One region of the Priestia sp. D3YE.R1 genome, then DNA from elsewhere that is predicted to be linked to it. Evidence: riboswitches for the same ligand, from Rfam matches in the RefSeq annotation. Region 1 holds a riboswitch; each other region holds the start of a gene.
What was found. A riboswitch is a leader RNA that binds a small molecule or an ion and turns the genes downstream of it on or off. The one in region 1 is predicted to bind S-adenosylmethionine.

Region 1 (3,786 bases):
CGCCGCTGTAATACCTAAAAATGCGGCTTTTACGTTCAGCATGTCTTGGCAGGTTTCGACTAGAAGTAAGTCAACGCCGCCGTCTAACAAACCCCGAACTTGCTCTTCGTACGATTCTACTAGCTCAGGGAATGTAATACCTCCGGTAACAGAGAGAGTTTTAGTGGTAGGACCGATAGCTCCAGCTACGAACCTAGGCCATTCGGGAGTTGAATATTTATCGCGGGCTGCACAAGCAAGCTTCACAGCTTCGATATTCAATTCATACGCCAAGTGGCCTAAATCGTATTCATCAAGTACGGTAGATGTTGAGCCAAACGTATTGGTTTCAATGATGTCAGCACCTGCTGCAAAGTACTCTTCATGAATGCGCTGAATCACATGAGGCGCTGTACGGGTCAAATATTCGTTACAGCCTTCATATTCTTCGCCGCCAAAATCTTCAGCGGTTAAATCAGCATCTTGAATCATCGTTCCCATTGCTCCATCGATGACGAGTATTCGCTTCTTTAGTTGTTGTTCGATAAGTGAGCTCATTTATATCTTCCTTTCTGATGTAACGAGTTGCTTGTCATGAATATAGCGTGTTAGAATTTCGGTCATTTCATAGCGCATAAACGGCGTAATTAAGTAAATACCGTCAAATAACTCATATGCTGTATCAATTAAGTTTTTTGCAATCGCAAGGCCTTCGACTTCGCCGCGAATCCGGTCATTTCCCGTTGCGTCCATGCGTTCTAGAATATCTTCTGATAATTTAATTCCAGGTACTTCATGGTGAATAAATCGAGCATTTCTTGCGCTTGTTAACGGCATGATCCCGATGTATACCGGTGTTGTTAAATGTTTGGTTGCTTCATATACCTCTTCAATTTGCTTAGTTGAATAGAGAGGTTGAGTAATGAAATAGTGAGCCCCGCAGTCGATTTTCTTTTCCAAACGCTGAACGGCTCGGTCTAAGTGACGCACGTTTGGGTTAAAGGCAGCTGCAATGGAAAAATTGGTTTTTTGACCAAGCGGTTTGCCGGAATAAGATAGTCCTTCATTAAACTGAGCAATTAAACTAATCAAGTCAAATGAAGATAAATCGTAGACCGAAGTGGCGCCAGGGAAATCGCCAACTTTTGACGGATCACCGGTAATTGCAAGCACTTGATTCATTCCTAACGTATGAAGTCCCATTAAATGAGACTGAAGTCCAATTAAATTTCGGTCGCGACAGGTAATATGAATAAGCGGTCGTGCTTTTGTTTCTTGCTGCATCAGTGTTGCCATTGCTAAGTTGCTGATGCGAGGTGAGGCTAGAGAATTATCAGCTAATGTAATAGCATCTACTCCGACTTTATCAAGTGCTTTTGCGCCTTCTAAAAATTTCGTCGGACCAAGCTGTTTAGGAGGATCTAGCTCAACGATAACCGAGCGGCGTTTCTTCACAATTTCGTGCATATGAGGTTTATCCTGCTGCTCACGCTCTTGAACCGTAACGGCTGGTCTCATTTTAACGACTTTGCTTGTAATCGGAGGCAGGTCTTTTAAAGCAGACGACATTGCGCGTACGTGAGCTGGTGTTGTACCGCAGCATCCTCCAATTAAGCGAACCCCTTGTTCGCGGAATAAACGCGCGCTTTCTACAAAGTAGTCTTCATTCGTTTCATATTCCAGCTTTCCTTCCACATACGCCGGAAGGCTGGCGTTAGGGTAAGCAGATAAGAAAGCACGATCGGGAAGCGGTACTTCTTCAAGAGACTGAATCATATGATAAGGACCTAAACGGCAGTTAAGTCCGACAACATCTGCTCCTAACTCTTCTAATTCTTTTAATGCATCTGCTAAAGGACGGCCATCTTGCAGTACGCCGATATCATGCAGGGAAACGTGGGTAATAATAGGCTTATCCGTTTCTTTTCTCGCCAGGGTAAGAACGGTCTTTAATTCTTCAAAATCATAGTATGTTTCAAATAAAAGGCCATCCACGCCTTCATTTAAAAGCCAAAACATTTGTTCACGAATGCTTCGCTTAACCTCTTCTAAACTAATAGCGTTTTTTTGGAAAGAACGAATTCCGCCGAGTGTACCAACTACGTAAGCCTGATCTTTTGCAGCTTGTTTCGCTAATTTTACACCAGCAACATTGATATCTTTGACTGAATCTTCTAATCCATAACGGGCAAGTTTTTGATAATTAGCAGCGTACGTATTTGTTTGAATAACGTTTGCACCAGCTTCTACATAGGCTCTGTGAATACGAGAAACCTCTTCTGGTTTGGTGATGTTTAGTTCTTCAAAGCAGCTGTCAATACCGTGTGAGTAAAGGAGGGTACCAGTGGCACCATCCCCAATTAAAATTTTAGACTTTAAATCTTCAAGTAACCCCATGTCAAAACCTCCTTAAATTGTTCCGCTTCTATTTCACGAGTGATTCGTTTTATGCAATATGCCGATAAAATAGAAAAAGTCTTCTTAAGAAGAAGACTTTTTTCGCCTTCTTATCTTCCAAGCAATAAATTGCTTGCTGGATTTAGCACCATGTCTCTAACGACTGGTTGCTGAGGTTTCAAAGGGCCAGTCCCTCCACCTCTCATGATAAGAATCAATTGTATATAATTGAAACATATTTTTTTAAATAGAAAGAATACTTATTTAATAATTTATCTGATTTTTAGAAATTATACAACAGTAAATTGTGAATTTCCAGCAAATATTGAGGAAAATTTAAAAGCTAAAGGGAAAATATCCGTATATTTTGTTTGAAAATGACTGTTATGTTAGGGGTTAAGGAGTTTTTTGTGAGAAATACAAAAAGAAAATGAAAAATAAAAAATAAACGAAAAGGCACCAGCGCTGGGAGATGCGTCGATTTATACGTAAAAAGGCTCGTCTTTTTTTTATCGCTTCTACATATAGTGAACTATGAAGGGTAGAAGGGTGATGGGCATGAAAAGGTGGAAACTCACGCTGCAGGTTGCTGCTACGTATGTAGGCACCGTTGTAGGAGCCGGTTTTGCAACAGGCAAGGAAATCGTTCAATTTTTTACACAGTACGGGGAACTTGGAATGGTTGGAATTTTGGTCAGCGGCTTGTTTTTTATTTGGCTAGGTTCGAAAATGATGCTGCTTTCGCACGCAATTGGGGCTTCTTCTTATCAGCAGCTTAATACATATTTATTTGGTGATGTGCTTGGAAAAGTTGTAAACGGTGTAATGATTGTCATTTTATTTGGAGTAACTTCAGTCATGCTAGCGAGTACGGGGGCAATAGGAAAAGAACAGTTCGGGCTGTGGCCTCCTGTTGGGATGATTTTTACAATTGTTTTAACTTATATATTTATCGCAAGGGGAATTAACGGTATTTTAATGGTTAATTCTCTTGTTGTCCCGATGATGCTTTCATTTGCTTTTATCATTTTTGTGCCAAATATCAGCTATTTCTCACTGATTCAAACGAAGCCGGATTTAACGCTCGTCACACAGTGGAAGTGGGCGGTTAGTCCCTTTTTATACATTTCCCTAAATCTAGCTTTGGCTCAGGCCGTTTTGGTTCCATTAGGAAGTTCCGTGAAAGATAGGAGCGTGATTAAAAAAGGGGCCGTAATAGGAGGATGCGTACTTACGTTTATGCTTGTTTCTACTCATCTTGCCCTTTCCAATTTGCCTTATTCATTTCAACTTGATATTCCGATGAGTGCCGTTGTTAAAAATATCTCAGCGTGGGTGAATGTTTTATTTACGGTAGTTGTGTTAGGCGAGATTTTTACTACATTGATTGGAAATGTATTTGGAATCGCT
Region 2 (3,786 bases), on a different contig from region 1:
TGGCAAAAGCAAGTATGACGGGAGATAATCAGCTAAAGTGGAAAAATAACGTCTATCATACATATGGGTTAACCGTTGAAAACATTGGAAAAGACGTAGAACGCGTGCAGGTTCAAGCTTTTCGTCACGAAGGAAAAAATAAGACGAAATACAGCTTGTTTTCTCCTATTGAAAGATCTAACTTAAGCAAAAGCGGTCAGCGTTTTCGCTATGCGAATTTTGCTGTTCCTGGAAAAGCGGCAGGCTTAGACATCATGATTAACTGGACGGATGAACAAGGCAATCATCAAGAACATTTTGAATTTAAATAAAAGTCTTCGCTTAGGCGAAGACTTTTTTTGCAGGAATTTATCTCTGCATGTGGAAAACGAACACGAAAGGAGAGATCGTGATGATTGTAAAAGCTACTGAAGAAGAAATACAGGAAATTCGGACAAAATCTGCTGATGCGCTGTTTGAAGGAACAACGCATCAGTTTCAACCGTCAACTGAACGCGTAAATGAACTAATTGATAATGCTCTTAAAAAAGGATGTTATTATTTAGTATCTAGACAAGAAAATAAACTCGCAGGCTGGGTTCTTGCGGGACCATCTGCCGACTTCTTTTCAAAAGAAGAAATTGGCTTTATCTACGAGTTATATGTTGTATCAGAATACCGCGGGCGGGGTCTAGCCAAGCCGTTAATGCAAAAAGCGATTGATGAATTGTCTATCAAAGGATACCCTGAAATCAGGCTCAGCGTTCATGCTGGGAATTTTGTACAGCATGTGTATCGCGAACTTGGATTTGTAGATAAACAAATATCAATGAGCCTGCAGGTGGTAAAACGTTCGTAACGTTGGTGAATGTCAGCGAGTCCATAAAACATAAGATGTTATACATGCGATGAGGTTTGGTAATGAAAGTAAAAGTAAATAAGTAGCCCAAACGGCGCCTTTATCTAGTACTTCAACAGCTCCTCCACCTGTATGATCTGAGGCGGGAGGATCTTCAAGCGCGTTCATAATCAAAGCCGCTGCTGCTAAAATAATTCCTCCAATGCTTCCGGTTGTTTTGACAATTGCAATATGGAAAGTAGATGAAAAGGCAATGCTGAGAAGCAACAGCAAGCTTCCCAAAAAAGCAGATAACATATATCGTTTCATGTGCTCACCATCCTTTATGACAGCATACCATATTTTACTTCTTTTTTCTTTTTATTGAAAAGCTATTGACGTAACCTACAAAACATATTAGAATAGTCAGAAATAATTTAAAAACGAAATATTCTTATCTAGAGAGGTGGAGGGACTGGCCCTTTGAAGCCTCAGCAACCACAATTATTGAATGGTGCTAATTCCAGCATAGCCTAGCTTTGACAGATAAGAAGAGGAATCTTTTTCTATGGTGAAATCCTCTTCTTAGGAAGAAACATTTCGTATAGAAAAGGTGATGACATTGAACAATAGACAAACGGCGTTAAGCATTGATGATTATTTAGATCTATACTTGTTAGCAAAAGAAATAAAAGACGAAACGTGGCAACAGGAAATTTTAGCTGCGCTAAAAACGAAGCAAAATCGCTCATTTGAAGACAAACAATCCGCACTCGTTCAAGAAATATGGGAAGATTTTAAACAGTTAAATGAAGATATTTCTTTTACGTATCGCTTAATTCAAGAAGAGCCAACTAATGAACGATTTCAGGCTAAATTAAGGCACCTGCGAGAACGACGGATTACGCTGAGTCGCGAGTTATATCTAGCTAAAAAACAGTATGTTGAACATATGCAATAAAAAGATCCGCTTGATAAACAAGCGGTTTTTTTGCATGTAAATGTTAGAAGCATTATATTTCGGGTAAAAAAGAGATAAGACAAGAAAAGGAGGGATGACAGTGGCTCAAGGTGTATTATGTGAAGTAAATGAGTGCGTGTATTGGAAAACTGGAAACAAATGCAGTGCAGAGTCCATTTACGTTGTGAGTCCTGAAAGTAGTCACCATGTTTCTGAAACGGAAGAACCTGGCTGTAAAACTTTTGAACCCGCGAGATAAATGCTAGTTTTTATAAAAAGCATAAAATGAACGATGCGCTGACGGAGTTGAGTCGGCGTTTTTCTATTTTTTTAAAATGCTATTACTTAGGTGCAATAATAAATACATAGTAAAAAACCAGTGTCTACATCTAATTGTGTATTTAAACAAAATGATACGATAATTTTTTTATTTTTCGACAAAAGAAAAGTGAGAGAAAGGTGATAGAATACAAATATATAGCCTAGCTGACTTTTAGCACAGACTTATATGAAAGCGCTAACAAAAAAGGCTGTATTCATCTCGTTTTGACAGATTGGAAAAAGGGGAGACGTTTATGCAGGGGAAAACTCAGGGGAAAGAATTGAAACGCGGGTTAGAAGAAAGACATGTGACGCTGATGTCCTTAGGAGCAGCCATAGGGGTAGGGCTGTTTCTTGGATCTGCATCTGCTATTAAATTAGCAGGACCGGGAATATTGTTGGCGTATGGATTTAGCGGAATGATTATGTTTTTTATTATGAGAGCACTTGGAGAAATGGCGATTCAAAAACCTGTTGCAGGTTCATTCAGTAAGTACGCGCGCGACTATTTAGGGCCGCTTGCTGGTTATTTAACAGGTTGGAATTACTGGTTTTTATGGGTTGTAACATGTATGGCTGAAATTACAGCCGTTGGTATTTATATGGGGTATTGGTATCCAGATGTACCAAACTGGATTTGGGCGTTATCGGCGCTTGTCATTATGACAACAGTTAACTTCTTAGCTGTTAAGGCATATGGCGAACTGGAATTTTGGTTTGCACTTATTAAAATTTTAGCGATTGTATTAATGATTGCCGTTGGATTATTAATGATTGTGTTCGGAATCGGCAACGGCGGCGTTGCGACTGGTATTAAAAACTTGTGGGACAACGGCGGACTGTTCCCGCACGGATTCAAAGGCATTTTGCTGTCGCTGCAAATGGTCATGTTTGCGTATTTAGGAATTGAAATGATCGGTGTTACCGCGGGAGAAGTGAAAAATCCGGAAAAATCTCTAGCAAGAGCGATTGATTCTGTCTTTTGGCGTATTCTTATTTTCTACGTGGGTGCATTATTTGTCATTATGTCGATTTATCCTTGGCAAGAAATCGGTTCACAGGGAAGCCCGTTTGTATTAACATTTGAAAAAATCGGGATTCCAGCGGCGGCTGGTATTATTAACTTTGTCGTGCTAACAGCAGCTCTTTCTTCTTGTAACAGCGGTATTTTTAGTACAGGCCGTATGCTGTTTAACTTAGCAGAGCACGGAGAAGCGCCAAAAGGATACAGCCAGCTGACAAAAGGCGGCGTACCGGGAAAAGCTGTTTTAGCATCAGCGGGTGCTTTATTAGTGGGAGTAGCGTTAAACTACATTGTGCCTGCCAAAGTATTTACGTGGGTAACAAGCATTGCAACATTCGGTGCGATTTGGACATGGGGAATTATTTTGCTTTCTCAAATTAAGTATCGCAAAACGTTAAAAAAAGGTGAAGAGGAAAAGTTAAAATACAAAATGCCTTTGTTTCCGCTAACGTCTTATGTATCACTTGCGTTTCTAGCGCTTGTTGTTGTTCTTATGGCGTACAACCCAGACACAAGAATTGCAGTTGTCATCGGACCATTATGGTTTATCGGTCTTATTATTGCGTACTACGCAAAAGGATTTCATAAACGAAGTCAGAGTTCAGCTGCAACTGAGCAAAAGCTCGTGAAATAAAAGAAAAAACCTCTTTCTTGGAAAGAGGT
Region 3 (3,786 bases), on a different contig from region 1:
TTGGCAGCGTTGAATCAGTAAAAACAGTTTCTGAGCTCTATGCACCAATTAGCGGTGAAGTTGTAGCAGTAAACGACAACTTAAGCGATAGCCCTGAACTGGTTAATGATTCTCCATACGAAGAAGCATGGATGATTACAATCAAACCATCTGATTCTTCTCAAGTAGACAAGCTAATGACAGCAGAGCAATACGAAGAAATGACAAACGAAGGATAATATTCCTCCATAAATTGTCTTTATGAAAAATTTTTGACTGGACACTCTATTAGTAAACAAACTAAAGGAGTGTCTTTTTATGTTTGAAAAACAAAAAATGGACGTTACAGATCGCGTTACAGCTAAATTTCATGACGGCGGTATGAAATTATATGTTGATAAGCAGCCAATTGGTGAAGTTAGTTACGGAACAAGCGGCAATGAATACCGCTTTGAAGAAGGATATTCGCAAGAAAATAATAAGTTCTACCAATATACGGACGTACAAAAAAAAGGTGAAACGCAAAAATATACAGACTGCGACGAAGAAGCAGGATGGTGCTAAACAGTGGCAACTGCCGCTGTTTTTCTTGTTTTATGGAAACAATATGGCCTGAGCTGCCTTTAAAAACAGTTCTTTCTTGCAAATTTCTTTTAAAAAACAGGTGAACTGTGATACATTAACGAATATTGTATAGCATAAAGAAATGATGTTACTATACAACTGACGATTATGGGTGATGAAAATGGGGCTAATTGGAATTGAAAAAGTAATTATTGTCGAAGGAAAATCAGATAAAAAACGTATTCAAGATATCATTCGAGAACCAATTGAGATTATTTGTACAAACGGTACGATTAGTTTATCAAAGCTGGATGAAATTATTGACTGTACGTTTAATAAAGAGGTATACATACTCGTTGACTCTGATGATTCAGGGAATAAGCTAAGAAAACAATTTAAACGAGAGCTTCCGGAAGCAGAGCATCTATATATTGATAAAATGTACCGAGAAGTTGCTGCCGCCCCTAGACATCACATAGCAACAGTATTACTGAGTGCCAATATCGATGTTAATGCAGAATTTTTAACATAAAAGGAATGAGCAACATGCAAGAATGGAGCGAAAAACAGCTTGATGATCAGTTGAAAGAAGGAGAAAGAGCGTTTATCTTTTTCCATACGCCTTTTTGCGGAACATGTCAGCTGGCAAAAAAAATGTTAACCGTGGCAGAAGCGATGCTGCCGGATGTAACCATCGGAATGAGCAATTTAAATTATATGCCTTCAAAGGCAGAATTATTTTCAATTGAAAGCGTACCTTGTTTGATCGAAGTGAAAAATGGTGAAATGGTAAAAAAACTCTACGCTTTTCATTCCATCGAGCACATACTCGAGGAGCTTCGATAATCAAACGTTTGTTTAAAATGAAAAAATGGAAAGAGAGCGAACCGTTGGGGTTGTTGAGTTCTTGGGATATTATCCCAAGAGCAAAATCTGTTGACAGCCTATCTGACACATGCTAAAATCACACTCATGAATGTTCATAAATGAATGAATATTTCCCAAAAACAAAATAATTGTTGCGAACTCTTATCAAGAGAGGTGGAGGGACTGAGCCCTGTGAAACCCGGCAACCGTCAGACTAACTGAAATGGTGCCAATTCCTGCAAAGCTATGCGCTTTGAAAGATGAGAGAAAGGATTAAATATCGAGCCTTTCTGTCATGCGCAGAGAGGCTTTTTTAATGGGGAAAATTGTTTTACGGCTTTTTCATCCTATAGGGCAACCTAACATAATTAAGTTTTTATTAAAGAAGGTGAAGAAATATGATTACATTAACAGACGTTACAAAAATTTATCAGGCTAAAAGCGGTCAAGTAACAGCTGTTGATAATGTGAATCTAACCGTTAACCAAGGTGAAATTTACGGAATTATTGGTTATAGCGGAGCGGGGAAAAGTTCTTTGATTCGCTTGCTAAACGGATTAGAAACACCAACGACAGGAACGGTCGAAGTAGCAGGTAATGATATTGGAAAAATTAAAGGCGGAAAACTCAGAAAAGCTAGACAAGAAATTAGTATGGTATTTCAACACTTTAATATTTTATGGTCGCGTACGGTGAGAGAAAATATTGCTTTTCCGTTAGAAATAGCAGGGATTTCAAAAGAAAAAAGAATGAAACGAGTAGACGAACTCATTAAGCTAGTTGGACTTGAAGGTCGTGAAAATGCTTATCCATCTCAGCTTAGCGGTGGACAAAAGCAGCGTGTTGGTATTGCTCGAGCGCTAGCGAATAATCCAAAAGTATTGCTTTGTGATGAAGCCACATCAGCGCTTGATCCTCAAACGACAGATTCTATTTTAGATCTGTTAGTAGATATTAATGAGAAGCTAGGGTTAACCATTGTATTAATTACTCATGAAATGCACGTCATTCGTAAAATTTGTCATCGAGTAGCTGTTATGGAAAATGGGGCAGTAGTAGAAGAAGGACAAGTGCTAGAAGTATTCAGAAAACCTAAGCAGCCGATTACAAAACGATTTGTTCAACAGATTTCTGAACCAGAGGAAACGTTTGAAACGATTGAACAAGTGAAAGAGCTGTATCCAAGCGGGCAAATTATTCAGCTGACGTTTGTTGGCGGAAAAGCAGAGCAACCGCTCATTACAACGATTTTAAAACAGTTTGATGTAACGATTAATATTTTACAAGGAAAGATTTCTCATACGCAAACAGGTTCATACGGAACGTTGTTCGTTCATTTAGACGGAGAATTAACAGAAGTTAAAAAAGTCATTGCATACATTCATGAGCAGCAGGTAGAAGTGGAGGTAATGATAAATGCTTGAGAAACTATTTCCAAACGTTATTTTAGACGATTTTATTCAAGCGACAAATGAAACACTATATATGACGGCTATTTCAGTTGTAGCCACATTTGTTCTAGGTATTTTATTGGGCTTGCTTTTATTTTTAACGTCCAAAGGACAGCTTTGGCAAAACAAACCTTTATATGCCATTGTGTCAGCGGTTGTAAATATCTTTCGTTCCATTCCATTCATTATTTTAATTGTTTTACTGATTCCATTTACCAAAGCATTGGTAGGAAGTATTCTAGGTGCTAATGCAGCGTTACCTGCTTTAATTGTTGGAGCAGCACCATTTTATGCGCGTCTTGTAGAAATTGGTTTGCGCGAAATTGATAAAGGTGTGATTGAAGCTGCTAAATCAATGGGAGCAACAACAAGCACCATTATTTTTAAAGTGCTGTTACCTGAATCGCTGCCAGCTTTAATTTCCGGTTTGACGGTAACAACGATTGCATTAGTCGGCTATACGGCAATGGCGGGTGTGATTGGAGCCGGAGGTCTTGGAAACCTTGCATATTTAGAAGGATTCCAGCGCAGTCATAATGACGTAACGCTAGCCGCTACAATCTTAATTTTGATTATTGTATTTATTATCCAACTTATTGGAGATGCGATTACTGCAAAAATTGATAAAAGATAAAGGGAGGATTATTTATTATGAAAAAATGGCTTTCGGCTTTAGCATTAACATCTGCACTAGTAGTAGGATTAGCTGCGTGTGGATCTAACAATGGATCAGAAGATGAAAAGAAAATTGTCGTGGGTGCATCTAATACGCCTCATGCTGAAATTTTAGAACAAGCAAAACCGATTTTAGAAAAACAAGGAATTGACTTAGAAATTAAAAAATTCCAAGATTATATCTTACCGAACACAGCTCTTGCAAACAATGAAATTGATGCAAACTACTTCCAGCACGTTCCTTATATGA
Region 4 (3,786 bases), on a different contig from region 1:
TGTAGGGTGCCCAGCAACGCTTGGCAATACCGTATTATCAATAGAGTCAATTGAATAAGCGGCACGAGTATTTTCTGTTAAACTATTATCATTGTAATCTGCTACTTTCGTATTTTGATTTAACACTACATTTTCCAGTACGGCGCCGAAGCGAATTGCATTAAAAATTTGCGGTTCTTTTTCTTCGGAAAGCTGAATGCACTTCGCGTAGCAGCCTCCTTCAATATTAAATACACCAGAGCTTGACCAACCGTGCTCGTCATCTCCGATTAAACGACGGTTTGCATCAGCAGAAAGCGTTGTTTTACCCGTTCCAGATAAACCAAAGAATAATGCAACGTCACCTTCTTCTCCTACGTTAGCAGAACAGTGCATGGATAGAATATTGTTTTGGGGAAGCAAGAAGTTCATCACTGAGAAAATAGATTTTTTCATTTCACCAGCGTATTCAGTTCCTCCAATTAGCACAATCCGTCGCTCTAATGAAAGAATAATGAAGGTTTCAGAATTCGTCCCGTCTGTTTCAGGATCAGCTTTGAACGTTGGAGCTGCTACAATTGTAAACGGCTTCACATCATCATTTGTTTTTTGTTCAGCTGAAGGGCGAATGAATAACTGCTGAGCGAATAGGTTGTGCCATGCAAATTCATTAACTACTTGAATTGGTAACTGATACTTTTTATCAGCTCCAGCATATCCATTAAAAACAAAAAGTTCATCCTGCTTCTTTAAGTGGGTTAAGACTTTTTTGTATAGCGCATCGAATCGCTGAGCAGAAATTGGCTGATTGACCGGTCCCCATTCAACCGTTTTTGAAGATACAGCATCGCTTACAATAAATTTATCCAAAGGAGAGCGACCTGTATATTTTCCGGTTTCGACTGACACAGCACCTGTAGAAGTCAGCGTTCCTTCGCGTCGAGCTAGAATTTTTTCAACAAGTTGTGGAACAGATAATTGGTGTTTTGTTGTTTTTAATTGAAGCAAACCATTTAATTCGATAGACATATCAACAGTACTCATGTGCACTACCTTCCTTTTTTAGCTATTATTTATTCATTAATGTTTGAAATTTATAATTAGTATAACACATTTATTTAATTATTCTATACTATTTAACTAAAAATGTTTGTGTATTATAAAAAAATGTACGTTATACCTATTTTAGACACATGTATATGTGCTAGAAGCGAAAAAAGTGAAGGTATTTTAAATGAAAGCCTTTTTAAAAATCTGTCTTGTTAACCAAACTTCGTTTTCATTCTTAATAAGGTATACTATTTTTAAATTTGAGTATGTTACATTAAAACAGCTTCAAACATAAAGAGATGATTTCCATTTGAATGTTGTTGACAGTGAAGCGCTTTTTCATGTATTATATGTCCTTGAACGGATACTCTCTTATCCCGAGCTGGTGGAGGGACAGGCCCTGTGAAACCCAGCAACCATCGTCATTTTTTTGTGTAGACGATAAGGTGCTAACCTGATGCAAGGGCACAACCTTGATCGATAAGAGTGAAAGGCTTATGTAGAATTTGATACCTTTCCTCGATACAAGGAAAGGTTTTTTTATATTTTTTAACGTGTAATGAAAATAAGGGAATGAGTACCGTATCACAATGTATCGTATTTATAAGGAGGAAAACTGATGTCAACACAACGTCGTCTGTTCACGTCAGAATCTGTTACAGAGGGACATCCCGATAAAATTTGTGACCAAATTTCTGACTCAATTCTTGATGCTATCCTAGCAAAGGATCCAAATGCTCGTGTTGCTTGTGAAACAAGCGTAACAACTGGTTTAGTTTTAGTAAGCGGTGAAATTACAACTTCTACTTACGTGGATATTCCTAAAACAGTTCGTGAAACAATTAAAGGAATTGGCTATACTCGTGCAAAATACGGATTTGATGCTGAAACTTGTGCAGTATTAACATCTATCGACGAGCAGTCAGCTGATATCGCTGCTGGTGTAGACCAAGCGTTAGAAGCACGTGAAGGTCAAATGTCCGATGAAGAAATCGAAGCAATCGGAGCTGGAGACCAAGGGTTAATGTTTGGTTATGCATGTAACGAAACAAAAGAATTAATGCCTCTTCCAATTTCATTAGCTCATAAACTTGCTCGCCGTCTAACAGAAGTACGTAAAGAAGAAATTCTTCCTTACCTTCGCCCAGATGGTAAAACACAAGTAACAGTTGAATATGATGAAAACAACAAACCTGTTCGCATCGATACAATTGTTATTTCAACTCAGCATCACCCAGAAGTAACGTTAGAGCAAATTCAACGTAACTTAAAAGAATATGTTATTAATCCAGTTGTTCCAAATGAGTTAATTGATGAAAATACAAAGTATTTCATTAACCCAACAGGACGTTTCGTAATCGGCGGCCCTCAAGGAGATGCTGGTTTAACTGGTCGTAAAATTATCGTTGATACTTACGGCGGATATGCTCGTCACGGCGGCGGTGCATTCTCTGGTAAGGACGCAACAAAAGTAGACCGTTCAGCAGCTTATGCAGCTCGTTATGTTGCGAAAAACATTGTAGCAGCTGATCTTGCTGATAAATGTGAAGTACAACTAGCATATGCAATTGGTGTTGCACAGCCAGTATCTATTTCAATTGATACATTCGGTACAGGAAAAGTTTCTGAAGAAGTACTAGTAGATGTAGTACGCAAAAACTTTGACCTACGTCCAGCAGGCATCATTAAAATGCTTGATTTACGTCGCCCAATTTATAAGCAAACAGCAGCTTACGGTCACTTTGGCCGTACAGATGTGGAGCTTCCTTGGGAGTTCACAGACAAAGCTGAAGCATTAAAAACTCAAGCTTTAGCTAAATAATAAAAAAATCTCCGTGAAAACGGAGATTTTTTTTATGCCCATTGAATGCCTTCAGCAGATTTTTCTACGACATCTTCATATTCTGAAAGCAAATGCTGAAAAATGGCGTCCCATGATTGAGTAAGAGCATAGTGTCTCGCTGCATGGCCAAAGTGAAGCCGCTGGTGCAAATCATCGAGTAAACCTGTAATAGCCGAACTGAATTCTTCTAAGGAGTGAGGTTTGCAAAGGTAGCCGTTTCGCCCGTGCTGAACCATCTGTTTAACTCCTCCTGCATTTGCTGCCACTACAGGAGTTCCAGAAGCAAGAGACTCCAGTACGACATTTCCGAAGGTTTCTGTTTCTGAAGGAAAAACAAACAAATCAGATGACGAGTAGATATGAGCAAGTTGCTTACCTTCAAGAAAGCCTGTAAATGTCATATGCTCAGATGCTTGCTGCTGCATCTGTTCCTTTAAAGGGCCGTCTCCCACAATAACCCAGTGAATTTGATGACGGATATGATCAGGTAGAGATCGTGCGATTTTTATTAAAAAATCAGCGTTTTTTTCTTTAGCTAATCTGCCTACATACGTTAAAATGTAGGGTTTTTTAATATTGTATTTAATACGAATATCAAAGCGGTCATAGTGGGGATGAAACAATTTGTGATTCACCCCTCGCGACCAAATAGCTACGTTGTGAAACCCTTGTTCTTCTAGCTGCTGTTTGGTTACTTCGGAGGGAGCGAATATTTTCTGTACAGGTTTATAAAACCATTTCATATATTTTTGCAGTGGTACACGCATTTTTTCAAGTTCATAGTGAGATAAATAATCATCAAAATTGGTATGATAAGAGCCGACAAGAGGAACACCTAATCTTTTCCCGTAATAGGAGCCGCAAAGCCCCATTGTAAAAGGGGTGGCCAAATGAATGAGAGAAGGGTTGAATTC

Region 2: another riboswitch for S-adenosylmethionine. It lies ahead of ACOZIR_RS04710 (hypothetical protein); the one in region 1 lies ahead of ACOZIR_RS15755 (bifunctional homocysteine S-methyltransferase/methylenetetrahydrofolate reductase).
Region 3: another riboswitch for S-adenosylmethionine. It lies ahead of ACOZIR_RS22865 (methionine ABC transporter ATP-binding protein); the one in region 1 lies ahead of ACOZIR_RS15755 (bifunctional homocysteine S-methyltransferase/methylenetetrahydrofolate reductase).
Region 4: another riboswitch for S-adenosylmethionine. It lies ahead of metK (methionine adenosyltransferase); the one in region 1 lies ahead of ACOZIR_RS15755 (bifunctional homocysteine S-methyltransferase/methylenetetrahydrofolate reductase).

Annotation. Positions count from the first base shown of each region.
Region 1 covers NZ_JBLTHW010000002.1:703,461-707,246, forward strand. Annotated here, with positions in the region: gene metH (methionine synthase) at 1-537, opposite strand, end outside; gene ACOZIR_RS15755 (bifunctional homocysteine S-methyltransferase/methylenetetrahydrofolate reductase) at 538-2,376, opposite strand; SAM riboswitch class I at 2,484-2,590, opposite strand; gene ACOZIR_RS15760 (amino acid/polyamine transporter II) at 2,935-3,786, shown strand, end outside.
Region 2 covers NZ_JBLTHW010000001.1:914,960-918,745, forward strand. Annotated here, with positions in the region: gene ACOZIR_RS04695 (hypothetical protein) at 1-311, shown strand, start outside; gene ACOZIR_RS04700 (GNAT family N-acetyltransferase) at 392-838, shown strand; gene ACOZIR_RS04705 (hypothetical protein) at 851-1,147, opposite strand; SAM riboswitch class I at 1,269-1,370, shown strand; gene ACOZIR_RS04710 (hypothetical protein) at 1,434-1,778, shown strand; gene ACOZIR_RS04715 (DUF1540 domain-containing protein) at 1,879-2,037, shown strand; gene alaP (alanine permease AlaP) at 2,354-3,757, shown strand.
Region 3 covers NZ_JBLTHW010000004.1:234,545-238,330, forward strand. Annotated here, with positions in the region: gene gcvH (glycine cleavage system protein GcvH) at 1-218, shown strand, start outside; gene ACOZIR_RS22850 (YusG family protein) at 298-543, shown strand; gene ACOZIR_RS22855 (toprim domain-containing protein) at 725-1,075, shown strand; gene ACOZIR_RS22860 (thioredoxin family protein) at 1,090-1,389, shown strand; SAM riboswitch class I at 1,570-1,677, shown strand; gene ACOZIR_RS22865 (methionine ABC transporter ATP-binding protein) at 1,809-2,834, shown strand; gene ACOZIR_RS22870 (methionine ABC transporter permease) at 2,827-3,495, shown strand; gene ACOZIR_RS22875 (MetQ/NlpA family ABC transporter substrate-binding protein) at 3,513-3,786, shown strand, end outside.
Region 4 covers NZ_JBLTHW010000001.1:37,968-41,753, forward strand. Annotated here, with positions in the region: gene pckA (phosphoenolpyruvate carboxykinase (ATP)) at 1-1,023, opposite strand, end outside; SAM riboswitch class I at 1,399-1,516, shown strand; gene metK (methionine adenosyltransferase) at 1,649-2,851, shown strand; gene ACOZIR_RS00250 (glycosyltransferase family 4 protein) at 2,884-3,786, opposite strand, start outside.